Regions from separate parts of the Pseudoalteromonas sp. SG43-3 genome, predicted to be linked through region 2. Evidence: predicted binding sites of a transcription regulator. Region 2 holds the regulator's gene; each other region holds the start of a gene.
The links. The regulator LexA, encoded in region 2, represses DNA repair genes until DNA is damaged. The targets are predictions, from matches to a motif close to TACTGTATNNNNATACAGTA.

Region 1: the regulator LexA is predicted to act here: its motif matches at 2,306-2,325, upstream of H5157_RS10730 (SulA-like leucine-rich domain-containing protein).
Region 3: the regulator LexA is predicted to act here: its motif matches at 2,820-2,839, upstream of H5157_RS14555 (exonuclease domain-containing protein).

Annotation. Positions count from the first base shown of each region.
Region 1 covers NZ_JACJFC010000009.1:187,060-197,024, reverse strand. Annotated here, with positions in the region: gene H5157_RS10745 (DUF6172 family protein) at 1-145, shown strand, start outside; gene H5157_RS10740 (diguanylate cyclase) at 339-1,256, shown strand; gene H5157_RS10735 (YchJ family protein) at 1,331-1,810, opposite strand; gene H5157_RS10730 (SulA-like leucine-rich domain-containing protein) at 1,849-2,283, opposite strand; gene H5157_RS10725 (tetratricopeptide repeat protein) at 2,582-3,046, opposite strand; gene H5157_RS10720 (NCS2 family permease) at 3,165-4,457, shown strand; gene H5157_RS10715 (hypothetical protein) at 4,531-5,289, opposite strand; gene cysB (HTH-type transcriptional regulator CysB) at 5,614-6,591, shown strand; gene H5157_RS10705 (L-serine ammonia-lyase) at 6,667-8,043, opposite strand; gene H5157_RS10700 (CoA pyrophosphatase) at 8,147-8,722, opposite strand; gene pabB (aminodeoxychorismate synthase component I) at 8,729-9,965, opposite strand, start outside.
Region 2 covers NZ_JACJFC010000019.1:72,437-82,401, forward strand. Annotated here, with positions in the region: gene H5157_RS16370 (cytochrome c oxidase subunit 3) at 1-9, opposite strand, end outside; gene H5157_RS16375 (cytochrome c oxidase assembly protein) at 45-575, opposite strand; gene ctaD (cytochrome c oxidase subunit I) at 575-2,167, opposite strand; gene coxB (cytochrome c oxidase subunit II) at 2,167-3,309, opposite strand; gene lexA (transcriptional repressor LexA) at 3,793-4,410, opposite strand; gene H5157_RS16395 (PaaI family thioesterase) at 4,578-5,018, shown strand; gene H5157_RS16400 (hypothetical protein) at 5,019-5,399, opposite strand; gene H5157_RS16405 (hypothetical protein) at 5,713-6,438, shown strand; gene H5157_RS16410 (chaperone modulator CbpM) at 6,501-6,821, opposite strand; gene H5157_RS16415 (DnaJ C-terminal domain-containing protein) at 6,821-7,789, opposite strand; gene H5157_RS16420 (endonuclease) at 8,021-8,674, shown strand; gene H5157_RS16425 (S41 family peptidase) at 8,775-9,965, shown strand, end outside.
Region 3 covers NZ_JACJFC010000015.1:98,711-108,675, reverse strand. Annotated here, with positions in the region: gene H5157_RS14575 (tryptophan halogenase family protein) at 1-728, shown strand, start outside; gene H5157_RS14570 (SapC family protein) at 767-1,507, shown strand; gene H5157_RS14565 (DUF6445 family protein) at 1,500-2,219, shown strand; gene H5157_RS14560 (dual specificity protein phosphatase family protein) at 2,228-2,722, opposite strand; gene H5157_RS14555 (exonuclease domain-containing protein) at 2,851-5,004, shown strand; gene H5157_RS14550 (hypothetical protein) at 5,148-6,029, shown strand; gene H5157_RS14545 (surface lipoprotein assembly modifier) at 6,092-7,045, shown strand; gene H5157_RS14540 (S8 family serine peptidase) at 7,029-8,375, opposite strand; gene H5157_RS14535 (RNA polymerase sigma factor) at 8,507-8,998, shown strand; gene H5157_RS14530 (anti-sigma factor) at 8,995-9,732, shown strand; gene H5157_RS14525 (CC0125/CC1285 family lipoprotein) at 9,761-9,965, shown strand, end outside.

The DNA.
Region 1 (9,965 bases), on a different contig from region 2:
AGCTGAAGATGCGCAAGTTGTGCACGTTGCTGAATTAAGTAACCAAATTGGCGAAATTGAAAAGCAAGGTTTGACCTCTTTCTATGTAGAGATTTTAGCTCGACCTGCTCAACGTCAGCAATTAGATTTAGATGATGACGAATAATACTTAACTAAATTAAGTATTCAAAGTTATAAAATGAGCCCAAGTGGCTCATTTTTTGTTTTTATGCAATAAAGATTTACTAAAAAGCATTTTTATTAATAACCAATAAGTAGAATCCCTCTTAATTAACATTTGCATAACAAAATATGATGCTATAGGCTGTTTTTAATTAAAAAAACAAAACATTTTTACTATGCCAATAAATTACTCTGACCATCAATTAAAACTAAGTTTAAAGAATTCTAAAGTACTTATAGTTGACGATCAGTTATTAAGCTTAATCGTATTAAAAAAAATATTATCTGAGCATTTTAATGTGACAACAGCTGGAAGTGGTGAAGAAGCAATTGAAATTTGTAATGTAAATGTACCCGATATAGTCCTACTCGATATTAGTATGGGTGGAATGAGTGGTATTGATACATGTTTAAAATTAAAAAATAATACTGAAACACAGGATATCCCAGTTATTTTTGTTACATCCTTTGAAAACGAAGAAGAAGAGTGTTGGGAAGCCGGAGCTGTTGATTTTATTAAAAAGCCGATTGTAAAAGAAACACTATTTAGAAGGGTTCGTGCCCATATAACGTTAAAATTACAACACGACTTACTCAATCAAAAAGTATTTTTAGATGATTTAACTAAAGTATTCAATCGCCGTTATTTTGATGCACATTTTTCTAAAATGGAACGAAGCGCCTTACGAGAAAAAGTTGACTATGCATTATTACTCATCGATATAGATTATTTTAAGCAATACAATGATATCTATGGTCATGTGCAGGGGGATACGGTGTTAAACCTAGTAGCACAAACTATTACTAATAGTTTGCAAAGGCCAACCGATTTTGTTGCGCGTTATGGCGGCGAAGAGTTTGTAGTTGTTCTACCGCATACAAGCACTGAAGGTGCAATTTGTGTTGCTGATAAAATTAAACAGAATGTGGCCGATTTAGGAATATTACACAAATATTCAGAATATGATTTTGTGACTATTAGTATTGGCGGTGCAACCCTACAACCATACGTAAATAACAAAAACACGTTGCAGATCGCAGATGAAAAAATGTATGAGTCTAAAATGCAAGGGCGTAACAAAGTGTGTTTTTAAGTTTAGTTAGCTAATAAATCACTCTGCCACTTAAAAACACCTTTTAGGTGATAAATATTAAATAAGATTATTTATTACATGCTATGACATTTTTTGTACTTTTTATTGCTACCGCATGGGCAGTTATCATTTCTGCCTACTTTAATATCTTCAACAGGATATATAGTGCCATCTAAATAACGCCATTGAGTGTTTTCTTTAATAAACTGCGATTTTTCATGAAGCTCACAAAATAAGTTTTGATAAAAATATTGGGCTTTAAATTCTACAGTTCCAGTATCGCCATCATGGCTTGAGTCAATTAAATCAAGATTTATAAATCGACAGCTGTTAGCAAAATCATTGATTTCTTTAACCGGATTCTCAGCTTGTTTTTCTTTTGCGTAGGTTTGATAAACATATTTTGCATTTTTAATAACATAAGCGCTGAATCGTGACCGCATAAGTTGTTCAGGAGTGTCAGCTTGCTTTACAGATAAGTGAAGCGGCTCGCAGCAATCGGCATAATTGTGCCCACTGCTGCAAAAACATAATGTGGTATTGAGTGAAGTCATAATAATAATACAGAATCTAAAACATTAGTTTAACAAGCTTATTGAGCGAGTGGTATCTCTGTTGTTTGAGCGTTTTTAGTAAAACAGTATAGTTTTGTATTCGTTTTACTTAAATCGAACGATAGATTTGTAAGTAGTTGGTTATTAACTATATCGGTCCAGGTAATTACCGCTGCAAAGTTTCCATTATGTAACGCAGAATTTAATACATACTCTAAATTTACTAGGTGCTTCTGTCTAATAACAAGTAATTTGCTTGTATCAATAGAGCATGAGTCAAGTAAAGCTTTGCTAGGTACATGATCTGGCGCAATTAGTAACGTCCATGCATTAGAGCTATTGTATTGGTGTAATACTTTTAAAAGCTCAAAGGTCGCTGAAATTTCATCTTCAATTTGGATCAAATTTACGCAATCGCTTTGCTCGTCTTGTTGGTAACTTTTAACTGTTCTTACGGTAATAGGCTGTAACATAATTTCACTCACTGGGTTTTTATACAGTATTCATATACAGTAGTTTATACAGTGCTTTCGTGCAAGCATTTTATGCTATTTATTTGTACAGTTATTCAGCCTTTGATCATTGTTTTTTATTTTTAAATCTATAATTCTTTATTAATCAACTTGTTATAGGTTTGTTTTTGAGAAGGTATTTCAAAAATAAATTTTTGAGTAATGTTTTAATTTGTGGGTTTTATACTGAGTAGGAGTATCTTTGTAACTATATACAGTATTTTTCAACACTGTATACAGTACTTATAACTTAGTTGGTTTATGTGTCTTCACTCGTGCGAGGGATCATATGAGAAAACTGGAGTTGGTGAATTTGTTCGTACAAACTTGCTGCATAACATTGAGCATCTTTAAATCGCTTAGTTTCGATATGTTTGCGTATATCTGTAACCGCTGCAGTGGCAGGTGCGTATCCTTGGCTACTCGCTAAGCTCAACCAAGCTACAGCATGAAATACACTTTGTGGCACGCCTTCACCTTTTACAAAAAATAAACCTAAATAAAACTGTGCTCTATGGTTCCCTGCCATTGCAGCAAGGCGCATCCATTTTGCAGCCAATGGAGCTTGATTATTTTTTAAATAATATAGGGCTTTATTAATAGTACTTTGCTCATCTTTTTTATTATCAATGGGCGCGGGGCTGCTTTCTGGTTGAGTAACAAAACCTAAAATGTTGTCTAGCTGTTGCTCTAAGTCTTGCTCACAAGGTGTTGTTTTAAGCATATTGGTTCATTTATTATTTTAACTACTTTAACAGTTTAGTATATAGCAAGGTAAAATGTCCTGTAAAAGATAATTTTTATGTTAAAATCTCGTCACTTTTTACTATCACAAGTTTATTATGTTTGAAGCCTTATTTAAACTCAGCGAAAATAACTCAACAGTTAAACGCGAATGCGTTGCTGGCCTAACGACCTTTATCACTATGGTATACATTGTATTTGTAAACCCGGCTATGCTTGCTGAGGCAGGGATGGACCAAGGGGCTGCATTTGTAGCTACCTGTATAGCAGCTGCGATAGGCTGTTTTATAATGGGTTTGTGGGCTAATTATCCATTAGCATTAGCGCCTGGCATGGGACTAAATGCCTTTTTTACGTATGGCGTCGTATTAGGAATGGGTTATACCTGGCAAGCCGCATTAGGGGCTGTTTTTATGTCGGGTTGTATATTTTTATTTTTAAGCTTATTTAAAGTCAGAGAATGGATTATTAATGCCATACCTCTGGTGCTCAAGCGAGCTATCGCAACAGGTATAGGTGCTTTTTTAGCCTTAATTGCCCTTAAAAATGCAGGCATTATTGTCTCAAGCCCAGCAACATTAGTGCAATTGGGCGACATTACTTCCCCAGGCCCATTATTGGCTATATTAAGCTTTTTTGTAATTGCAGCGCTTTTATACCGCGATTTTAAAAGCGGTGTACTTATTAGTATTTTATTAGTGACTGGCATTGCACTAAGTTTAGGGCTAGTTGAATATCACGGTGTTATGGCTATGCCACCATCAATAATGCCTACTTTTATGCAACTAGATTTTGCCGCCGCTTTTGATATATCAATGATGAGTGTTATTTTTGCATTCTTGTTTGTCGATCTTTTTGATACTTCGGGTACATTAGTTGCGGTCACTCAAAAAGCTGGTTTAGCTGATGAAAAAGGTAACATGCCTCGTTTAGGGCGCGCACTAAGTGCTGACAGCTCTGCAACAATTGCAGGTGCGATGCTAGGCACGTCTACGACTACATCGTATATAGAATCGGTTGCTGGTGTTTCAGTTGGCGGACGTACTGGCTTAACGGCTGTAGTTGTAGGTATTTGCTTTTTACTAATGATGTTTTTTGCACCGCTTGCACAAATGGTACCGGCTTATGCTACGGCAGGTGCTATTTTATATGTCGCTGTACTGATGTTACAAAATTTAAAGTTTGTAAATTGGGATGATATGACCGATGCAATTCCTGTTACTGTGGTATTACTAATGACACCATTAACGTTTTCGATTGCGCACGGTATTGCACTTGGTTTTATATCTTATACGGCGGTAAAAGTATTGTGTGGTAAGCAAGATCAAATCAGTATTAGTGTTTGGATATTAACAGCCTTGTTTGTTTTCAAGTTTGCATTTTTGTCTTAATGACTAACAAATAGACAAAAAAGCCTGCATAAATTTAATTTGTGCAGGCTTTTTTAACGCTTTTATAAAAGAATTACCATTTCTTTTTAGGAGCAAACAATATATCTAAGTCGTCTTGCTCTTCTTCTGTTTTCTTTTTAAGTGCGCTTGCATTAGAAGCCCGCAGTTCAACACTAATTGCTTCTAAGTAACCTTCAACTTCTTGGCGTTTTGTTGTTACATATTCATCGGTGTATGTAACTGCATTGAGCGTTGCCTGTGCTTTTTCAAAATACTGCCTTGCAGAGCCAACCATACTCGCTGAGCGGGCAGATAAGCCACGTTTTATTTGGCTTTCGATATTAATACGCAGTTGTAGTTTTTCAAGACGTTTATCTTCTAAAACAAAAACTTGGCTATCAATACGACCTTTATTATGTTCAGAGCGTAAAATTGAGCGTAATTTTTTAATACCTTGAATTAGGCCAACAAGCTGCTTGTCATTACTCGGTAGCGTTAGGGCTTCACTGCTGTTGTCTAGAACTGCATTGGTGAGGTGCGTTTTAGCCTCACCTAAGCGGCTTTTGAGTGCTTTAGATGTTGGCGAACTAGTAACCATCGTGTTTAATGCTTCGTAAATACGGCGTTGCAATACACGGATTATATTTTCAGAAAGAGGTATATTGGCACTATTCATTAGTGCTTCTTCTGTTTCTTCTATTATAGCTTTTTGTTTTGTTAGCTCTTTGCGGCGTTCCGCTTCTTGTTTTTCTTTGTGTTGTTGTACAGCACTTACCCAAAGTGCAATCACAATCAATGCAACTATAAGCACTATTATAATAGAAACGATCATGGTGTAATTCTCGGATATATAACCTAATTATTTAATCTTACATTAAATATACGTTAACAGGGTAGCTTTGCGCCGATTAACTTAAAAAATACACCAAAAAATTGATAGGTTGAGCTCTTTATAAACCGTAGTCACCCTAAGGGCTTATAAACTAAAGCTGAATAAACATCGCTACCTCAAGCATATTTATTATGCTAGCCTTGAGCTCTAATCAGATAATTGCACACCTAAAGACCTAAAGTGATATTTTACGTAAATAACACTTGGTTTTAAGCGGTATTGCCTTTATAAATAATATGAATAATAACGTTAAAATTTGCAGCCATGAAATTACAACAACTCAGATACATCGTAGAAGTACAAAATCATAAATTAAATGTTTCAGCGACTGCTGAGAGTTTATTTACCTCGCAGCCAGGAATTTCTAAACAAGTACGCATGTTAGAAGATGAGTTGGGTGTACAAATTTTTGGTCGCAGTGGTAAACATTTAACGCATGTAACCGGTGCTGGCGAAGATATAATTAATATTTCTCGTGAAATACTCTCCAAAGTAGAAGGTATTAAAGCCGTTGCTAATGAGCATACGTTACCTGATCAAGGTAAGTTAAATATTGCCACAACACATACCCAAGCCCGTTATGCTTTGCCTAACGTTATTCAAGGGTTTATGAAAAAATACCCTGCGGTATCGCTTCATATGCACCAAGGTACTCCACAGCAAATATCAGATGCTGCAGCACGCGGTGATGCCGACTTTGCTATTGCAACAGAAGCACTGCATTTGTATTCAGATTTAGTTATGCTGCCTTGCTACCATTGGAACCGCAGTATTGTTGTTGCTAAAGACCATCCTCTCGCTAAAAAGGCAAATAGTTTAACTGTTGCTGACATTGCCCAATATCCACTCATTACATATGTATTTGGTTTTACGGGCCGCTCAGAGTTAGATAAAGCGTTTAGCGCACACGGGCTTGAACCACACATTGTATTTACAGCAACCGATGCTGACGTTATAAAAACATATGTACGTTTAGGGCTAGGAGTAGGAGTTGTTGCGTCAATGGCGATAGATCAAGTGAGTGACACTGATTTAGTGTGTATTGATGCAAGCCACTTATTTGAAGCTAGCACGACCAAAATTGGTTTTAGAAAGGGCAGCTTTTTACGTACTTACATGTATGATTTTATTGAGCGTTTTGCACCGCACTTAACTAAAGAGCGAGTAGAGCGAGCAAGCTTGTTACGTAACCAAGATGACGTAGATAAGTTATTTGCAGATATAGAGTTACCCGTTAAATAAGGTGATTGCATTGAACGAAAAATAAAAAAGCTGCCTATTTTAAATAGACAGCTTTTTCTTTTTATAGCGAGCTGATTAACATTCGATAATATTAACTGCTAATCCACCGCGAGCGGTTTCTTTGTATTTGGTTTTCATATCGTTGCCGGTTTCAAGCATGGTTTTAATCACTTTATCAAGTGATACCTTTTGCTCGCCACTGCCACGAATAGCTAAACGTGAGGCATTAATTGCTTTAATCGCGCCCATTGCATTGCGTTCAATACACGGCACTTGTACTAAGCCACCAACAGGGTCGCACGTGAGGCCTAGATTATGTTCCATACCAATTTCTGCTGCGTTTTCTACTTGCACAACATTGCCACCAACAATTTCTGTTAATGCGCCTGCAGCCATAGAGCACGCAACGCCAACTTCACCTTGGCAACCTACTTCAGCACCCGATATAGAGGCATTCTTTTTATATAAAATACCAATAGCAGCAGCCGTTAATAAATAACGTGTGGCTATATCGCGGTCTACTTCTTTCACAAATGTGTGATAGTACATAAGTACAGCCGGTAAAATACCCGCAGCACCATTAGTTGGTGCGGTAACTACACGGCCACCTGCCGCATTTTCTTCGTTTACGGCAAGGGCAAATAAATCAACCCAGTCCATTGCACGAAGTGGGTCGTTACTGACTTCTATATTTAGTTTTAAGTATAAGCTGGGCGCACGGCGTTTTACTTTTAAGCCGCCAGGTAGGATGCCTTCGGTACGCATACCACGGTCAATACAGGCCATCATTACTTTCCAAATATGAAACAGCGTGTCTTTTATTTCATCTTCAGTGCGCAGTGTTTTTTCGTTCTTCATCATTAAGCTTGAAACACTAAGCCCTGACTCTTTACACATCTCTAGTAGCTCTTTTGCGCTACTGAAAGGGAAAGGAGCTGGGTTTTCTTCTCTAATATCAAGGGCTGCTTGTTTTTCGTTTTCAAACTCTTCATCAGTAACAATAAAGCCACCGCCAATAGAGTAATATACTTTGCTGTAAACTTTTTCGCCGTTGTTTGAGGCGATAATTTCCATTGCATTAGAGTGTTTAGGCAGCGTTTTTCGACGATGAAAAACAATAGCACCTTGTTTTGGAAACTTAGCTTTGTGTGTTTTGTTTAAATAAATAACCTGTTCTTGTTCGATGGTGGCTAAAATGTCGTCGACTAAATCGGCATCTATAGTTTCAGGGTCATAACCGGCTAAACCAAGAATTACGGCTTTACCCGAGCCATGGCCAACACCTGTTTGACCCAAAGAGCCATAAAGCTCTACTTTAATATCGGTCACATTTGCTAATAATTGTTGTTCTTGTAGGTCATTAACAAATAAGCGTGATGCGCGCATTGGGCCAACGGTGTGTGATGACGAAGGGCCAATACCAATGCTAAACATATCAAATGCACTGATCATAATGTGTGTGTCTCTACTTTGTTTTATCAGCACGAAGCTGCTCTTTGAACGGTCGAGCATGATAACGTGGAATTGTGATTGTGTAACTACTAATAACGAAGATTTAAACTGGTAAGGCGAGTTGTTTTGTAAAGTTTTTTATAATGCTTGCTGTCGCACCCCAAAGTAAACCATGTGGCGTTTTAAAACCTTGCAAAATAACCGTTTTCCCAAATCGTTGAAAAGGTAAGGGTTGCCAATTAGCTTCGTTATTTAACTCAGTGACCGAGAGTAAAAAGCTCGCTTGTACTTCATTATAGTCATTTTCCCAGGTGGTGCCTTTATTAAGTAAACCCACATAGGGGCTAATACTAAAACCCGTTAATGTTGAATACTCAGGTAAGTGACCTATTACATTAACGTTGTTTTGGGCAATATTTAGCTCTTCTTTTAGTTCGCGAAGGGCTGTGGTGCGAAGGGTAATGTCGCTTACTTCAAACTTACCTCCGGGCAAACAAATCTCCCCAGGGTGATGGTGTAAATAAGTAGGGCGTTTACACAGTAAGATATGTGCATGATTATCTATATCAATAATTGGCAGCATAACAGCGCTAGCACGTTTTTTACGCGTGTCTTTTAACTGGTTTGGCGCAGCTGTAGGGCTTAACAGAAACCGCGCCATAATGTGTTCACTATTCAAAGCGACCTACTGTTTTAATAAAGGGAGGATTTTATTTACTTTATCGTAAGTTTCTTGATATTCCAATTCGACTTTAGAATCAGCTACTATTCCGCCACCTGCCCAGCAGTAAATTTGCGCTTTGTGGCACACCAAGGTACGAATAGTGATACTCGTATCCATATTTCCACATGCACTTAAATAACCAATTGAACCACAATAAATGCTGCGGCGATGTGGTTCTAGTTCTTCAATTATTTCCATCGCTCTAATTTTGGGCGCACCGGTGATTGAGCCACCCGGAAAAGCCGCTTTTAACTGATCGACCGCTGTTTTGCCTTCATCAAGTTCTGAGGTTACCGTGCTTACTAAATGATGCACTGCCGGAAAGCTTTCAATAGCAAAAAGGGAAGGGACGTGGACGCTGCCAGGTTTTGCCACTTTGCCTAAGTCGTTACGCAGTAAATCAACAATCATGACATTTTCAGCGCGATCTTTAGCTGATGCTGCGAGTATTTGGGCTTGGCGTTGATCCTCCAGCGCATCCGCTTTTCGCGGCAGAGTGCCTTTAATAGGTTTGGTTTCTACAACGTTATTATTTACAGATATAAAGCGCTCAGGGGAAATTGATAAAATTGCCCCTTGAGGGTGATTTATAAAGCTCGAAAATGGCGCTTTATTTGCCTCACGCAGTTTAATATAAGCCGCCCAAGGGGAGCCTTCAAACTGAGCGTTAAAGCGCTGCGCTAAATTAATTTGGTAACAATCGCCACTTTTTAGATACTCCTCAATTTGGGCAAACTTTGCAGCGTATTCCGTTTCGCTCATATTTGATTGCCAGTCGCTGTTTAGGGCAAAGGACTGCGTATTAACTTGGGAGTTAGCGTGTGTATTTAAGTATTGCTCATAAAGCGCTAATCGATCGGTGTTTGGCTGCGATACATAAAACCAGCTTTGTTGCTGCTTGTCGTAAATAAGGGCATCTAAGTAAAGGCCAATAGCCATTTGGGGAAGATTAATATCTTCAATAGCACGAGTGGGGATGTTTTCAATTGTACGCCCTAAGTCGTAGCCAAAGTAGCCAAGCCAGCCGCCGTTAAAGGGTAAATCGTAATCGGCTTTTGTTTTAGCAAGATGCGAAAGCTCATTATTCATAATTTCAAAGCAGTTATCACTACTTTCTATATTATTTAAAAAGCTTTTATTATTTTTTACTTCAAGGGTACTTTGCGGCTCAATAGCAACAATATCAAAACGGCTGTTT
Region 2 (9,965 bases):
TTGATTCATTTTATTTACTCCTAGTTTCACACTAGTTTAAAAAGCTAGTTATTATTTGCCACCAGCTGTTCACTAATATCAAATACGGTATAAGATAAAGTTAATTCTTCAATGTCGCTTGGCAGTGCGGTATCAACATAAAAAAGCAATTTAAATTCAAGTTCTTCCCCTGCTTTTAGAGGTTGCTGATCAAAGCAAAAACAGGCTATTTTATGTAAATACTTTGCCGCTTTACCTGGCGAGACTGATGGTACAGCCTGCATTACTTTATCCAGATTGCTGTTATTTTTAGCACTAAACATTACTTCACGCATTGCACCGGGTTTTACCACTACACTGTATTCTTTTGATTTGACTTCAAACGGTGCACCACTTTGTGCGTGAGTAGTAAAGCTAACGCCGACTTCTCGGTTTTGTACTATTTGTGTACTTTGCTCTGCCTGCTCAAGCGAAGGTTTTCCATTAAGCCCTGTTACATCACAAAACACGTCATACAAAGGTACTAAAGCAAAGGCAAAGGCAAACATGCCTATGCAAATAAGTACCAAACGTTTGAGTAGCGGTGCGTGTGTCATTACTTAATTACCGGCGGCGTAGAAAAAGTATGATATGGCGCTGGAGAGCCAACTTCCCACTCAAGGCCTTCTGCCCCTTCCCATACTTTTGCAGGCACTTTATCACCGCCACGCGCGCATTTAATTACCACAGCTACAAACAACAATTGCGATAAACCAAAGGCAAATCCACCAATACTTATGATTGCGTTAAAGTCGGCAAATTGAAGTGCATAATCGGGAATTCGACGCGGCATACCGGCAAGCCCTACAAAATGCATAGGAAAAAACAGTACGTTCACGCTCACCAGCGATAGCCAAAAATGCCATTTAGCCAATGTGATATTAAACATATTGCCCGTCCACTTGGGCAGCCAGTAATAAGCCCCTGCCATTATCGAAAATACAGCCCCTGTTACTAATACATAATGAAAGTGCGCCACTACAAAATAAGTATCGTGATATTGAAAGTCAGCAGGTGTAATTGCCAGCATCAATCCCGAAAAACCACCCAAGGTAAACAGCACAATAAACGCAATACTAAAAAGCATTGGCACTTCAAAAGTTATTGAGCCTTTCCACATTGTGGCAACCCAATTAAATACTTTTACTCCTGTAGGTACCGATATAAGCATGGTCGCGTACATAAAAAACAACTCGCCAGCGACCGGCATCCCAGTGGTAAACATATGATGCGCCCAAACAATAAAGCTAAGTAGCGCAATTGAGGATGTGGCGTAGACCATTGATGCATAACCAAAAAGTTTTTTACGAGAAAAGGTAGGCACTATTGTAGATATAATGCCAAAGGCAGGAAGAATCATTATGTATACTTCAGGGTGACCAAAAAACCAAAAAATGTGTTGGAACATCACCGGGTCGCCACCGCCTGCGGCATCAAAAAAGCTGGTCGCAAAATACTTATCGGTAAGTACCATAGTGACAGCCCCTGCAAGCACTGGCATTACGGCTATTAATAAAAAGGCAGTAATTAACCACGTCCATACAAATAAGGGCAACTTCATCCATGTCATGCCGGGGGCACGTAAGTTCACTATGGTTACAATCACATTGATTGCGCCCATTATCGAGCTAATTCCCATAATATGTACGGCAAATACAAACAATGCAGTATTATCATTACTGTATGTTGTGGACAGTGGTGCATAAAAAGTCCAACCAAATGCAGGACCCCCACCAGGCATAAATAACGATGCCAATAGGATTAAAAACGCAAACGGTAAAATCCAAAAGCTCCAGTTATTCATTCTTGGCAATGCCATATCTGGCGCGCCAATCATGAGTGGTATCATCCAGTTAGCAAGGCCTGTAAAGGCGGGCATAACCGCACCAAACACCATAATTAAACCATGCACTGTGGTCATTTGATTAAAAAAGTGAGGGTCGACCAACTGTAAACCTGGTTGAAATAATTCAGCCCTGATCACCATGGCCATTGCGCCACCAATTAAGAACATGGTCAGCGAAAAAATTAAATATAAACTACCTATATCTTTATGATTAGTTGTGTAAAGCCAGCGTTTAAAACCTTTAGCTGGGTGATGAGCATGATGAGCTTCATTGGCGTTAGGTTGTTCTACTATGCTACTCATTAGTTCGCCTCCACTTTGGCATCAAGTGCTGTCTGTATTTGACTCGGTTGAATAACATCACCCGTATCATTACCCCACGCATTACGTTTATAAGTAATAACCGCAGCTAATTGCTTTATAGATAACTGCTTGGCAAAAGCTTGCATTGCCGTACCGGGTCGTCCATGGATAACTACATCAATGTGATCTTTTATATCGCCAAGCACTATCGGGCTGCCTTTAAGTGCAGGAAATACGCCCGGTAACCCCATGCCAGTAGGTTGATGACATGCAGCACAATTAGCCATATATACTTGTTCGCCTAAAGTCATTAATTCTTCTTTTGGGAGGGTTTTATCAAGTAATGCGGCATCTGCTAATGCTGCTTTTTGTTTAGCCTGCTTTGCATCTGTAAGCCATGTTTTAAAATCAGCCTCAGATTTAGCGACCACCACAACGGGCATAAAGCCATGGTCTTTACCACACAACTCAGCACATTGGCCTCGGTAAGTACCTTCTTCGTTTATGTTCGTCCATGTTTCGTTTATAAAGCCGGGGTTCGCATCTTTTTTAACTGCAAAATCAGGTACCCACCAAGAGTGAATAACATCGTCAGAAGTCATTAAAAATCGTACTTTTTGATTTATTGGCAGTACAAGAGGCTTATCAACCTCAAGTAAGTAGTTAGGATTTTTATCTGCAAGATTCGCGATTTCATCTTGCGGGGTAGATAAAATAGAGTAGAACTCTACATCTTCGCCCATATATTCATAATGCCATTTCCATTGCGAACCCGTAATTTTAATAGTGAGATCAGCTTTGCTGGCATCTTCCATTGCAATTAGGGTTTTAGTGGCTGGTACTGCCATAGCAATTAAAATAACAAACGGAATTGCAGTCCAAAGTATTTCTACTTTAGTGCTTTCGTGAAATTGGGCAGGTACAGCCCCTTTAGATTTACGGTGATGAATAAGTGCCCAAAACATAATTGCGAACACTATCACCCCAATCACACAACATATTATAAATATGGTCATGTGCAGCTGATATACATTATTGCTTATATCGGTTACGCCTTTGCGCATATTGTATTGGCTGTTAGCCAAAACTGGGTGCGAAAAAACACATAATATAAGCCACAAGGTAGAGGTCAGTTTACCCATGTGACGGCTCCTTTGATGCTATTGCGAATGCAAAGCGAAGAGGCATACGGCTTAAACGCCAATTCGTTATTTTTATTTTTTTAGCCAATCTTATTTAATATTGATTGGTTTTGCTGCGCCAACAACGAGTTTGTGTATATTGTGTGTTCTCAAAACTAAAAAGCTGTGAGTTATTATTAGCTCAGCACATTAACAATTAGCTAAAAAACGAACAACAAGCAAGTTTTAGTATAAAAAACAATCAGGTGATATTGAATAATTAATAAAAAATCGGTAATCAACTGGGCAACAGGAAGTTCAAAATATGAGCAAAACAAAGGGGTTTAACGCATTCGGAGGGGGAAAATATAAGTGCAAAAAAGTTTACAGCTTAAATAGTCAGTGGGCTGTTTACGCCCTTTTTTTAGTACAAATTCTAAAACAAAAATGCGTACTAATTAGTACGCATTTATAAAACTGCTTGTTTAAAAGCTATTTTTAAAGTCACATCCAATCAGCGTTTCTTATAACGCCAACGGCTAAGCCTTCAATATTAAAAGACTCATTCTCAAGATCTACTTCAATAGAGTCAAAATCGTCGTTTTCAGCATGAAGTAATACTTTACGACCCGCTTTCTCAAGACGTTTTACAGTTACGTCTTCGTCTAGGCGAGCAACAACAACTTGTCCATTTTCAGCGGTTTGAGTACGATGTACAGCAAGTAAATCACCATCCATAATACCAATATCTTTCATGCTCATACCGTTAACGCGTAGTAAAAAATCTGCAGCCGGTTTAAACATTAATGGATCGATTTTGCAGTGACTTTCAACGTGCTCTTGCGCCAAAATAGGTGAACCAGCAGCAACACGCCCTATAAGCGGTAAACCTAATTGTTCTGGCTCTTCTTCTTCAATTAATTGAATACCACGGCTTGCACCTGGTTTCATTTTAATTGCGCCTTTTTTAGCAAGTGCTTTTAAATGTTCTTCAGCAGCATTGGCACTTTTAAAACCTAATGTTTGCGCTATTTCAGCACGTGTAGGAGGCATACCAGTGTCTTTAATAAAAACTTTAATTAGTTCGAGTATTTGAGCTTGGCGGTTCGTTAATGGTCGCATACAACTGGTTTTCCATACAGTACATTTAACTGTGAGTATATACAGTTAAATAAAAATCGCAAATTTAAATTAAGCCTTAAAATAGCTAAAGTAATTTCACTTGTGTACATTTTAGGGATATAACTAAAGCTAAGTTTATAAATGATTAAAAATGCAAAGGAGACATTATGAGTATTTGGTACCAGCCCATCACCTTAGAGCTGTGCAAGCAGTTAGAACAAGGCATTAATGGCCAAGGAACATTAATGAAAACTATGGGGATAGAAGTCACAGAAATTGGCGATGATTATTTGGTTGCCACAATGCCGGCAATTCCTGAGCATCATAACCCAATGGGGATGGTTCACGGCGGTGCTAACGTTGTACTTGCCGAAACAGTTGCCAGCTATGCCGCTAACTTTGTTGTCGATTTTACTAAATTTTACTGTGTAGGACAGGAGATTAGCGCAAGTCATTTAAAAGCATCTCGCAACGGCACTTTAACAGCAACGGCAAGAGCGTTTCATATTGGCAAACGTAGTTCAGTGTGGGAAATAAAAATTACAAATAGCCGCAATGAGCTGTGCTGCGTATCAAAAATGACCGCAGCAGTCGTAGAGCGAAGATAGTTACTTTTCGATTGGGTAAATGGTAATTTCCATACCCGCACCAATCGCAGATATACGCAATAATGTATCTGCATCTAAGGCTTGATTAAAGCACTTAGGAGAAGTCCCTGATTCAAAACCAATATCAAACGTTCTACGTGAACAGCTTAACCATTGCTTTAGCGCGTTACGCGAACACGATTCAATAAGCTCACATATATGGTTTATGGCTTTATCAGGTGTGCTCACCTCACCTGTAGCTTCAATACGCGCTAGTTGACGGTATTCGTCTTTGTCATAATGTAAAATCGTCGCGACTTTTTTCAAGTCCGCCACTAGCAAACTAATATCTTGCTTTGATTCAAGCTCAAGATCTACATTTAAAAATTGAATTTCCGACATCGTTTCGTATTTATCCTCTAATAATTTCATTGCAAACTTTAACGCAGTTTTACCGTTATACCAAATCAACTATGCTCTATTAACCACTTTATATGGATATTTCGCAGCTTTTAAGTATTTTTTAGCATTTAAAGCTGGCTGGATATAAAACATTCAGCTCAATTAAACAGATAAGTCATGTTAGGAATTTAAGTGTAATCTTTTTTATTTTTAAATGATTACAGTAAGCTATAGTTTAAACTGCGACAAAATGTCGCAGTAACTTATCCCATTAATGTAATAAACTAGCTTCTAAAAATAATAAGACTAAAACATGAATAAAAAAATATTTAAACATGCTCGCAAGTTACATAAATGGTTAGGTTATTTATTAGCACTACAAATTTTAGCATGGTTACTAGGTGGTTTAATTATGAGTGCAATCCCTCTTGATAAAGTTCATGGGGAGCATCTTGCAACACGTACTCTTAATAACCCATTTACGCAGGCTGATTATGTTGCCTCCCTTGACGATATTGCCTCTCAGGTGGTTAATCCAACACAAATAATTTTTGAGAACTTCTTAACTACACCACTTATTACTGTCTTTAGTAATAACGAGCAGCAAAGCTTCAATGGCATAACAGGCCGACCATTTGAACCGCCAACTAAAATACAAATTACCGCAAATGCTAAAGCACACTTACTTATTGACGCTCAAGTAACAAGCGCTGTACTACTAAAGCAAGGTATGCGAGAAGTTGGATATAAAACCAATGTTTGGCAGGTACAATTTGACGACACATTTAACACAACACTGTACTTGTCAGAAAATAACGGCAAAGTTGTTACCGTTCGCAGCACGCTATGGCGAATATTCGACTTTTTTTGGATGTTACATATTATGGATTACGATGAGCGAGAGAATTTTAATAATCCACTACTTATTAGCTTTTCAGCAACTAGCGTACTTTTTTGTTTAAGTGGAATATTACTACTAATACAAAATATACGACTAAAACGATTTATCCGAATTAAAAATAAGAATAAATCAAAGTAGTCATATTGGTTTTTGAGAGCTAGCGCCCACTTATCAAAGAGTAAATAAGCCTAGGGCTTATTTTATTCCAAGTGCTTAAATCGACTCAAATGTCGCTTTAACATTTCGTTTTCGAAAATCAACTCATCACGCTCATCCAGCAATTGTAAAACTAAAGCTATTGCCGACCAATCTAACGAAAAGTCATGTTGGATACGGGCCGCTTTTTTAACTAAGGTCACTGCAGATACCGTAAATTGCCACTGCGTAACATGATCCCCCTCAATTGGAACCGCAATATTATGCTCAACTAGCTCATATAAAATTGCTTCGCTAATATCACTGCTCAAACATAGCTCTTTGCTAGTAAGTAAATCGTCTTTTTGTGTCACGATAATTTGCATTATGGCTTGCTCCAGTTATTACGGGGATCAAAGTGAGCTTTTTTGGCTAATTCTTCCCACAGTTTTTTACTGGCATCATCAACAGATGTTGGATTAACAATTTTAAGCACAGCAAATAAATCACCTTTAGCTTTTTTACTCATTAATCCCTTACCTTTAATACGCAAGCGTTGACCAGACTGACTATTAGAAGGAATAGTTAATTGGATGTTTCCTGTCAACGTAGGTAAATTTAGCTTTGTACCAAGAGCCGCTTCCCATGGTGCAAGAGGGACAACTATATTTAGGTTATGACCCTCAACATCAAATAATGGGTGAGGCACTAAACTAATTTGTAAATACAAGTCGCCATTTTGCCCATTAGCTGACCCTAATCCGCCTTGCCCTTTTAGTCGAATTCGCTCGCCATTTACTGAGCCTGCAGGAATTTTCACTTTAAGTGATTTTTTAATTTCAGTGACACGGCCACTGCTGTCTCGCTGCGGTAACATAAACTCAACAGGCTTCACGGTATCAACTAAAGTCTCTTCAAGAAAAATTGGGAACTCTATTTCCACATCTTGTCCTTTTTGCGCGCGAGCGGCGTTACTTCTGCTCTGCCCGGAACGATCGAATCCACCAGCTCCGCCAAACATTGAATTAATAAAGTCAGAAAACTCTTGGTCGGTTTGAGGATCGCTTTGCTGATAATTACTTTGCGAAGAGGCATTGTTACCACCATAATGGCCTTGCTGTTGACGAGCACGATTTTGTTGGTGACGACGTAACTCGTCGTATTTTACCCGTTCTTCTTTGTTATGGATGACTTCGTAAGCTTCTGCTATTTCTTTAAACTTATCTTCTGCTTGAGGCTCTTTGCTTACATCTGGGTGATATTTTCTGGCTAACTTTTTATAAGCAACTTTAACCGCTTTATCATCTGCATCAGGCGATATTCCAAGCACTGCATAATAATCAACAAATTTCATTTGCAATCCAAATCCTCATATTGAGTAAGCTTTAAGCATACTCCTTAACGGGTAACCTTGTGTGGTTAAAATACGATAAATAGTGAGAAATAAATGAATAGTGAAAATAACTTTGAGTAAAAAATTAATCAGGCACTTTTTATTAATATAAGCGTAGGCCTTAAGTTAACTTTATCTTTTATCTTCAAGGCTTTAAACTGCCTATTCCTGTAGTTCACATTTGTGATGGATATGACTCGATTTATTCTGGCCTTATTGGCTTGTTGTGTGTGCGTTTCGGTATCAGCCGAACAATTTACCCGTTTTTCAACGGCTAAAAGACATTTAATTAAAACCCTACCTGACAACGCCAAAAGCATTTACTGCGGCTGTGATATTAAAAAAGAAGGCAAAAAACTCGTTCCTGACCCGTCTAACTGTGGTTACATTCCTCGAAATACCCTTACCCGCTCAGGTAAAGTAAATGTGCGAGCACTACGCATTGAGTGGGAGCACATTGTTCCGGCGTGGGAATTTGGTCACCAGCTACAATGCTGGCAAGATGGCGGGCGTAAAAACTGCCGTAAAGTAAGTGCTAAATTTAGAAAAATGGAAGCTGATATAAATAACTTAGCGCCAGCTATTGGCGAAATTAATGCCGATCGCTCTAATTATCGTTTTGGTATGCTTAGCGAAAACGCCACACAATATGGTCGTTGCGAAGTAAAAGTAAACTTTAAGCAACGTGTAGTTGAACCGCCTGTTTATGCACGAAAACGTATAGCTGACACCTACGCTTACATGCAAAAAACATACGGTTTAAAAATCTCTGATAAACAGCAAAAGTTATTTAATGCATGGCAAAAGCAAGCATTCGCAGATACAAGTAGTGCGAGCAAGCTCTAAGCTTTAACACTCATTTACATAAATCAAAGTTATAAATGTTGAATAAACGAGCGAGTGTTGTAATATTTTAAACAACTTATTTACAAAAAAGCCCTTAACTATGTTTAAAAATAATAAAACCTCGCTTGCCATTTTCACTGCATTTGCGGGCTTTACTTTGACCGGTTGTGGCGGCGGCGGTAGCGGTATCGACTCAGCCCCTGTAGTTACAACACCTGTTAGTAGCAGTCCAACATGGACTGCGGGTGTATTTGAACCCTCTAACGATTTAAAAAACTTTTGCGAAACCCCGCGTACGGGTAACGATCCCTTTAATAACAACGAGCCTTACCCAGATCAAGCCGGTTCTGCCCTTTACGAAAAACTCTGGCTTCGTTCTTGGAGCGACGAAACCTACCTTTGGTATGATGAGATTGCCGATAACGATCCTGAAAGCTTTGCCACAGTAGCCGATTATTTTGCCCAATTAAAAACAGAGCAGCTTACCGACTCAGGAGCAAAAAAAGATAACTTTCATTTTTCAGAACCTACTGAAGATTACTTTCAAGAAGCGCAATCGGGCGTTACTTCTGGTTACGGTATAAATTGGGCGTTTATTGGCGATACAGCCGACCGTATTTTACGCGTCGCTTATCTTGAAGATGATTCACCTGCAAGCCAAATAGGCTTTCAACGTGGTGATACTGTACTTTCAGTTGACGGTGTTAGCATTAATTCCAATACACAGTCGGGTGTAGATACGCTTAACGAAGGTTTATTTAGTCCTACTAACGGCGACTCACATACTATTGTTGTACGCAGTAACGATGGCGCCGAAAAAACATTTAATGTAACCGCTGGCAATATTGAACAAACACCGGTTCAAAATGTTAAAACGATTACAACCGCAAATGGTTCAAGCGTGGGTTACATGCAATTTAATAGCCATATAAGCATTGCCCAAGAAGGGCTTATTGATGCAGTAAATAAGTTTAAAACCGATGGTATTGATGAGCTTGTAATCGACTTTAGATATAACGGTGGTGGTTTATTAGCACTGTCGGCACAATTAGCTTATATGGTTGCCGGTAATGCCAACGTTAACAACCGCTTTTATTATCAAACTCAACAAAACGATAAACAACCCGTTGATTCACCTTTTCCATTTATTGATGAAGAAATAGATTACTCTACTTTTTTTAGCACAGGTGAAAACCTACCTGATTTAAACTTATCGAAGGTTTATGTATTAAGCACATCAGGCACTTGTTCGGCATCAGAAGCTTTTATTAATGGTTTAAAAGGTATAGAC
Region 3 (9,965 bases), on a different contig from region 2:
GGATATGGGATATAGGATTACAGCACCGCCGTGGGGTGGGCTATGTGTACTCCAGTAAGTACAGTACCGAGTCGCAAGCAAGGGAAAAACTTAGAGAGTATGTAGGCGATAAAATAGAGTCGTTAACAATTAGAAAAATCCCTATTAAAAGTGGCCACCGCTCACATTTTTGGCAAAACAACTGTGTTGCGGTTGGGCTTTCGGCTGGTTTTTTAGAGCCACTAGAAGCTTCTGCATTGGTATTAGTAGAAATGTCAGCGCAAATGATAAGCGAACAACTTCCCCATACCCGGGATATTATGGATATTACCGCCAAACGCTTTAATGAGACGTTTACCTATAGGTGGGAAAAAATAATCGACTTTTTAAAGTTACATTATATTTTATCAACCCGTGACGATAACGCATTTTGGAGCGATAACAGAGACCCTAAAACGATTCCTCAAAGCTTACAAGATCTAATGAAACTATGGCAATACCGCGCCCCTGCTGATCACGATTTTACAAGTAACAATGAGGTGTTTCCAGCGGCGAGTTATCAATATGTTTTATATGGTATGGGCTTTAAAAGTGATTACAGCACAACTGCCTATATGCTTGAAGACACTGTTTTTGCTAAAAGTCAGTTTGATAAAAATAAGAGCATGATAAACCAAGCTGTAACTAACTTACCTAGTAACCGAGAATTGTTAAATAAAGTTAAGAATCATGGGCTTAGCACTATTTAGCTTAAAAATTTACACATAAAAACAATAAAGAGACACACATGGAAAATTTAGTCGCATTAGAACAAAGTGCTCATCAGCACATAAAAATAGACACACAAAAGGCACAATCACACGCAGAAAACATTAATATGGTCCCTGTTGTTATGGCAGAACTTAATCAAATTGCTGTTCAGCAGCCTATAGTTTTTGCAAAAAACTCAGAAACAGGGGAGTTTACACTCAATGCTTTATTAGGCTTTGAGCAACATGAGAACTTGTTTTATCAGAACTCGCAGTGGCAGGGTGTGTATTTACCGCTTCAATTACAGCGTCAGCCATTTTTTGTTGGTGATACTCATGCGCAGCAAACTCAATACCCTGTGTGTATTAATTTAAATAGCCCAGCAGTCGTTAATAATCGAGCGCAAAGCCAGAATAATTTAGAACCAATTTATACCCAAAGCGCAGAAGAAAGTAGCTATTTCAAACAAATAAAGCAGTGTTTAGGGCATTTACTACAGGGCGAAATAGACAATAAAAAGTTAATTGATACCTTGTTACAGCATGATCTACTGCAGCCATTATCGCTTGAGGTCACGTTTCAGAACAGTCAAAAAACAAAGTTAAACGGCCTATACACTATTAACCAAGAAAGACTCGCACAACTTAATAGTGATCAAATTACGCTTTTACATCAAAGCGCTTTATTACCCGCTATTTATACTGTTATAACCTCACTTGGCCAAATATACCCATTGATAGAGCGTAAAAATGCAGTGCTTAATTTAGCCGATGATTGATTTTAAACTAAACGAAAATATGGCGTTACACATACATACTGTAGGGGAAGAAAAAACCCCAATTATTGTTATTGATGATTTTGTAAATAATGTAGATGCGCTTATTAATTTTGCTGCGTTTTCTCAAAGTGCTAGAGAAGCGTTTTGCGCACAAGAAAGTGATTTTTACCCAGGAGTAAGAAAAGCAGCACCGCTTAGTTATATCGAGCGGTTAAAAGCGCTTGCGCCAATTATTAATTCACACTTTGATATGGCGGATAAAAGCGAGTTCGATGTAATTCTTTCTGCTTTTTCAATTGCATGCACTGAGCCTGATAAGCTCAGGCCAATACAAATGCTCCCTCATTTTGATACACCTAATATGAATCAACTTGCTATGGTGCACTTTTTATGTGATGAAACTCATGGTGGCACTTCATTTTATAAGCATAGAGCCCTAGGGTATGAACGTATAACAAAAGAGCGGCTTATGCTTTATAGGCAAGCTATTAAGCAACAAGCCATGGCGCAAAAACTTCATAAAAATCCACAATATATAAATGGAAGTACAACTTTGTTTGAGCAAGTTTACAGTGTAGAGGCTAAGCTAAATCGGGCAGTTATATACCCAAGTAATTTATTGCATTCCGGTAATATAAACGCGTCTAATGGTTATTCCTGTGACCCAGTTAATGGGCGTTTAACTATCAGTAGCTTTGCTGTTTTGCGCTAGCTTTTTTATTACCGACTAAAACTCTCAAAGTACTCTTTTTGCAATTCTATAGTAAGCGCTTTAGGGCGAATGCATTGTACTAGGCTGTATACTTCTTCTTTTGTGTAACCTGCCGAATTTAAAATAAGCGCAGCGACCAACCCTGTGCGGCCAGTGCCGCCTTTGCAATGTATGGCAATGGTTTGTTTGTGTTGTATGGCCTGTAATATGTCGATTTTATGGGTGTTCCAGCTTGATGTAAAAGGCTGTTTGGGTGCTTCGTCGTCATTTATTGGTAAATGAAACCACGTTATATCGTGCTTATTGCACTCACTATTAATTGTTTCTACGTTGTTTTTTTCAAGCTCTTTTTGCGGCATAAGCGACAGCAGCACGTTAGCGCCAGCTGCTTTTAATGTATTGATTGAATCCGCTAGGTTTTGCGTTTTTGTACCAGGGCAGGGCGTAAAAATAATATTTGCGCCGTTATTGAGTGATAAAACATCGTACGGATGCGCGCTCATGGTAAGTCCTTTATTTTTAATGAATTTGCTTTAATAAGCTCACTATAGCGTGTTTTAGTTACAAGTTTAAGATTGAATAATAAGCGCAAATACTAGATACTGTTTTTATATACAGTTGTGGCGATATTATGAAAAAAGAATTACCAGCAAAATACTATTTAGCGCATTTTAGAGAGCTTATTGAGTTTGTAACAAGTAAATGTATGCATTTACTTGAGCCCAAACACAGCGAATTCATTAGTAAAATTAATCAGCTAGATGAGCAAAGCCAATGCATGTTGGCGCGTGTGTACTCGCGAAAGCCTTATTTAGTGCAGGCGCAATCGCTTAATTATGAAGAAATAACCTCGCCGCATCAGGCTATTTATACGCTAAAAAAAGCCGGTATTTTATTTGAGCCAAACGAGCAGCATTATTCGCAGCTTTTAGCGCACTTAACTAAGCCTTCTTTGGTTGAGTTGCTAAGTAATTACAGTGAGCAAATAAGTTTTAAAAAGAGTGCCGCTAAAGGCGCGCTGGTGGATATTGCGCGTGAGTTTTTTAGAGCATGCCCAAAAGAGCTTGCGCCACTTTATAGCCAGTATGTAATTAACAACCGCAGTGATTACTACGAGTATTTTGAGTTTTTATTTGCAGGCAAACTAAGCAGTGGTGATGTGAATCATCAAAACCGTTTTGTAATGCGAGACTTAGGCTTAACCGCTACGCGCGAAGGACACAGCGAGAGCTTGTCGCGTTTTGAAACACTTGACGAAGCGCAATCAAACTATTTATTAAACCGTTACCGGTTAGCATTTAAAAATATTACAGATGAGAGCGACTATGTTGTTTTAGCGTCGCAGGTTTTAGTGCAAGCTGCACATGGTGCAATTGCCGTTGTATTAAAAAACAAACTATTAGTTAGGCTTTATAGGCAGCTAAAAACAGTTGATAGCGAACTTGCTTTTAGTTTACTTGAAGGGTGCGTGGATGATAGCGAAGCACAAGAAATTCAAATAAGAGAGCAATACAGGCTTGGCAATAAAGAGTGGGTAAAAGCACGGTTAGAAGCCATTATCGAAAACCCACTTACTGATGATTTACTTTATTTTGCTGACGATTTTTTAATGCGTAAGTTTAATAAAAAAACACGTTCGCGTTTAAGTGCCATGCTTGCCGACACTCAGTGCGTGCTAGAAATAGATGAACTGTACCGAGGTGAAGTAGAGCAGGGCGTAAACGATTATTATACTCGCGAAGGTATGGCTGTATTTAATACCGAAAACACGCTTTGGCAAAGTTTGTTTGGTTTAGTATTTTGGCACGAGTTATTTGTCGAGTCGCCTTATCCGCCATGCAATGAGTTTGATATTTATCCGCAAGTATTAAGGCTTGGTAATTTTTATGAAGCGCAGCAAACACAGATAAACGAGCGCTTAGCTCAGTGCCAAACGTCGCAAGCATTACTTAATTTAGTGTGCAAAAATGCAGCGCAATACTTTGATCAGCCCAATGGCTTATTTAGATGGCGCAGCAATTTATTAGAGCCACTAGAAGCGCTTATTTTAAACAGCCCACTTGAGGCACTAATTGCGCACTTAACGGCTATGAGTAAACATTATTTACAGCTAAAAGACGGCTACCCCGATTTAATGGTCATTAATAATGGCCAAGTACATTTTGAAGAAGTAAAAGCTCCAGGCGATAAGCTTAGGCGCAACCAACTTACAACTATTGATAATTTAAAAAATGTGGGCTTTACGGTACATATTGCCGCAGTTAAGTGGTTTGTAGATCCAAACCGTGTTTACAGCGTAGTTGACATAGAAACCACGGGCGGCTTAAAAGGCGGCAACCGAATTACCGAAATTGGCATAGTTAAAGTACAGCACGGTAAAGTAATTGATACTTGGACTACACTTATTAATCCGCAGCGCCATATACCTGGCTTTATTACGTCATTAACCGGTATTAGCGACAGTATGGTTTACAACGCGCCTGTATTTGCCGATATAGCCAAGCCGCTATTAGATAAACTCTCAGGCAGTATTTTTGTAGCCCATAACGTTAATTTTGATTACGGTTTTATTAAAAAAGAATGCGAGGTTGCAGGGCACTTTTTTAAAATGCCAAAAATGTGCACCGTGGTTGAATCGCGCAAAGCGTTTAAAGGCTTAAAGTCTTATTCGCTTGGTAACCTTAGCGCGCATTTTAATTTAAATTTAACTAGCCATCACCGCGCATTGGCCGACGCAACCGCCACTGCGGAGCTGTTATTGCTGATACAAAATAGTGAAAGCTAACGCCGTAGGGTATTGGCTTACCTTTAAGTATTTGAAATTTAGTTAATAAGTGATTTTATTGTAATTTTTTAATTTATTTTGGAATAAAGTGTTTTTGTAAATCGTCTTCTTTATGTCAATCCGACAAACTAGAGGACAAAACAATGACTAAATTAAATAAAATTGTAAGCGTAATGATGTTAAGCGGTGTGTGTACTTTTACAGGTGCAGTGCATGCCGCTGATATTGAAATATCCCAGTCAACGTCGGCGCAGCAACAAACATCTACATCTATTGCGCTTTCACAAAATGGTTTAACAGCCAGTGGTAGCAACGAGTCAAACGTATCTAACGATACACAAGTAACGGCTGATGATTCGCAAAACACAGATTCAACGGCGAATAACACGCAAACTCCAGCGCAAGAAAGCAGTGAGGCCGCAGAGCCTGCAAATTCATTAGTTGCATCTGCCAGCTCATCTTTAAATAATGCATTGAACGCATCGGCCTCGTCTTTAAATGCCACAGGCAATACCACAGTCAACACAGCGCTCGATGCAACAACGCAGTTAACCTCATCGGCGGGTAATTTAACAACCGCTGTGAGTCAATCGTCATTACTTGGACTTACCTCTGAGCAAGCCGCTCAGCCTGATACTACTGATACACCAACAGATGCCTCTTTACTTTCAAATGTGAGTAGCGCAACCGATTCAGTAACAGAAGCTGATGCAGCGAGTGCGCTTAATGCGGGTGAGCTTACAAACCAATTAGCAATTACGAATACGGCTGCAAACTCAGTGAGTTCTGCACTGCAGGTAGGTGATGCAATTAATACCAGTAATGAAGTTGTAAGTAGTGTTCAGCAATCTTTAATTGCCAGCGTGCAAGATAGTACGGTTAGCAGTTTACAAAGCACGGTACAGCAAAGTGTTAGCGGGCAGGTGAGTGCAGCGGTCACTGATCAAATTAGTAATGATGTAGCACTTAGCACTGCAAGTGAAGTAGTAACCAACATTACTAACGACTTAGACCTAGGCCTTTAATACGCCGCGTGTTTGCACAAATGCCGAATAGGGAAACCTATTCGGCCTGTTGGAGAATAAATATGAAAGCAGTTATAACCGCCACTTTGTGTGTTTTTAGTGTCCAAGCGGTGCTTGCACAAACTAACCACGTTAAAACACCTGAGCAAAATAAACCCTTTAAAAGTAGCTTTGAGCTAAATGCAGATGCAGAAGTTGGGGTATTAAGCAATTCAGCGCTCTCTGTTCAGGAGCTTGACGATATTTCGTCACAAAGCGACAGTGGCATAAAAACCGCAGCCGGTGTTAATGCAAAATGGCAATTAACCAAAGGCGCCAAATTAACCTCAAGCTATCGGTTTGAACAACAAGACTACGATGAATTTGATCAATACGATTTAGACCTTCATCAATATGGTTTAGATGGCAGCTACAGCTTTAATAGCCATGAGCTAGGGGTTCGTTACGATGGCGCAAAAGCAAATGTAGATGGCGAAACATTTTTACATTTTAATCAAGCTAGTGCTTACTATGGCCACTTTTTAAACCCACATACGTATTTGCGTATGAGCATAAAAACCAAAGCTAAACGTTTTGCTACTGCAAAAGCACGTAATGCCGATGGTGTAGGTGCCGATGTAGCGCTTTATCATTTTATAAATAATGGGCAAACCATGCTAATGGCAACGCTAAGTGCTGATAAAGAAAACGCCGACGACAACCAATACGACTTTAACGGCTACGGCTTTACTACTAAAGTTACGCACAAATTTACGGCCTTTAATGTGGCTAACAAAGTAGGGGCTGGCTGGCGTTATCAAAATAAAGATTACGATGAGCAAACAACGGATGATTTTTTTGAGCAAATACCGTCGCGAGATGAGCACCGAAATGTAGTTAATGCGTTTTATAACGTAGCTGTGTTTGAGCACGTAACGCTAATAGCCGAGGCTGAATATGGCGATTATCAATCAAAGCTTAGTAGTAATACCTATACGCAATCGGTTTTATCGGCGTCAGTTAAAGTGCACTTTTAGGTGGGTAAATGGCGCCATAACCAAAGGTGGTGTCTTTGCCTTGCTCGCCTAAATCGACGACCAGCGATGTAAGCTCGTTAAGTGCTTTGGTTTTATTATTCCCATGCTTTAACAATAAACAACTTAATGCCGCGCTTACATGCGGCGCCGCCATTGACGTACCCGACTCCCTCCCAAATTTTCCATTGCCTTGGCTTGTAACAACATTTACACCAAGGGCTGCAAAGTCTATGTAATCGCCTTTATTTGACCATCTATAAATGTGGTTTTTTGAATCAATAGCACTTACCGCTATCACGCTTTTATACGCGCCTGGGTATAACGGCTGCGACGCCGGCCCTTGGTTACCCGCAGCAGCTACAATTAGTACGTTTTGTTTTATTGCTGCAGTAATACTTGCTTCTAAAATTGCGTTATTTGGCCCCGTTAGGCTCATATTTATTACGGGTATTTTATTACTAACTAGCCAGTTAAGTGCCTCTACTATGGCAAATAATGTAGCCCCTTGTGCATATTCAGATTGCCTATAAAACACCTCGGCACTGTAAAGCTTGGCACTGCTTAAAAGCGGGCTGAGCATTACTCCTTTACCTGTAATTAACCCCGCTATGGCGGTGCCGTGTAAATTTGGCGAGCTTAACCCTTTAGGTAAAAAGCTTTGCGTGGTGATATTTGCGCCTTTAAAAGCGTTGTGTTTGGTATTAATTGCGCTGTCGATCATGCCAATTTTTACGCTTTGTGTGCAGTAAGGAGCAACAGGCTTATTTGGTGTTACTTTCACGCTAGGCTCGCCTGTTTGCGCTTGGTAAATGTGGTTTCGGTCAAGTATTGCAGACTCATCTAAGTTAAGTGCTTTTAATAACTCACTTTTAGAGTTAACACCTTGGGGTACATTAAAGCGCACTAAGCTCATGTTAAGTGCGTTGTAATTTTTTACCGATACAATGGTTACATTTTGCTGCTTTAGGGTATTAAGTTGTTGGCTATTTGCCATTAATAACCATTGGCGCTCTATTGCTCTAAAGCCGTTTTCAAGCTCTACTTCAACAAATGCGGTGTTTTGGCTATTTATATTAATGTTAAGCACATTGGGTAAGCTGCTAATTGGCTCACTAATTTGCGCTTTTAGTTCATCAATCGATATTTGTGGAACAGGCACCGGAAGCGGCAGGCGCTGTGCTCGCTCTATAGTTTGCTCAATACGCTGCTCTATTGGGTTTAGCTGCCCAAGCACCTGATCGACTCTTACTATGTTGGCTGAACTCGTTGCGCTAAATATACAAAGCGAAGCGGTTATTATGTGTTTAACGCGTGTGTTTTTAATATTCATAGTGGGTTACTTCTATTAAATTTATCATGCTGGTTAGTTAACGTTTAACACATAGAAATATTTCATTATTTAAATTATTTGGGAATAAATGTTTTTTTGAATCGTCTTCTTTATAAAAGGGGTAAAAATCAATGAACGAAACTCTAAAAACCTTATTGCCCATGCTTAGGCGCTTTGCCTATTCGCTAACGGGTAGTAAAGCAGATGCAGACGATGTAGTGCAAATAACTATTGAAAAACTATTAGTAAAAGGCATTCCGGATGACGTTGAGCCTGCTAAATGGGCATTTAAAATTTGCCGTAATGTGTGGATAGACGAATACCGCTCACGCAAGGTAAGGCAAAATACGGCTCAGGCCGATATTTTACCAGAGCCAATATCAAGTAATGAGCACCAAGCACTCGAAAACATACAAATGCTTAAAAATGTAAATACAGCACTTGGGCAATTACCCGAAGAGCAACGCGCCATAGTATCGCTGGTGGCAGTGCAGGGCATGGCCTATAAAGAGGTAGCACATACACTCGATATACCTATAGGCAGTGTAATGAGTAAATTATCGCGCGCACGCATTACACTTTATAACTTAATAAAACCCGACTTTAAAAAGGAGCAAGTATGAACATTAACGACGAAACACTTAGCGCCTTTTTAGACTCAGAACTAAGCGAGCACGAAATGGAGCAAGTGCGCAAAGCCCTTGAAACCGATGATGAGCTAGTAATGCGACTTGCAGAGCTAAGCGAAGTAGACATGTTAGTAAAAGAGCACGCAACAAGTATTGACGACGCACCACTTAGTGACTCATTAGCTAAAACGGTTGCAAAGCTTGATATGGCAACGACAAAAAACACGTTAAACAGTAATGTAGTAACGTTAACGCCTTGGCAAAAGGTTAAGCAATCGGCTAATAAAAGTTTAGCAATAGCAGCAAGCGTTGCTGTGGTATTTGGTATTGCAATGACGAGCTATTTACAACCCAATGAGTCGCAAAATTTAGTAGCCAGTAACATAGCCACAGCACTTAATACGCAGCTAAGTAGTGGTGTGTTTGAGCAAAGTGATGGCTCAGTATTTAGCGCACAGCTTAGTTTTAAAAATCAGCAAGGTGAGCTTTGTAGGCAGTATGCACTAAGCTCAAATAATACAACGCAAACAAGCATTGCTTGTAAAACGCAAAGCGGTTGGCAAATTAAAGCGCAATCAGCCACGCAGCAAAGTAACAATGGCGCGCAATATCAAACGGCGTCTAATAACAGTGACTTAGATGCTGTTATAGATAGCATGATCAGCGGCGCACCACTCGATAGAGCGCAAGAGCAGCAAGCAATTAGCGCAAAGTGGCAGTTAAACTAATAATAGTTTTTATAAAACGAGGTGAATAATGAAAACATCTATTTTAATTATCAGTATTTTACTTATTGCGGGTTGTGCATCTAAATCTGATTACCGCGCTGCGAATAATGGTTCACAAGGTTACAGCGAGCAAAAAATTAGCGACGATCAATACCGAGTCGAGTTTAAAAGTGTGTCAAACAACGTAGCCGATGCGGGTGATTACGCATTATTACGCGCGGCTGAGCTTACCC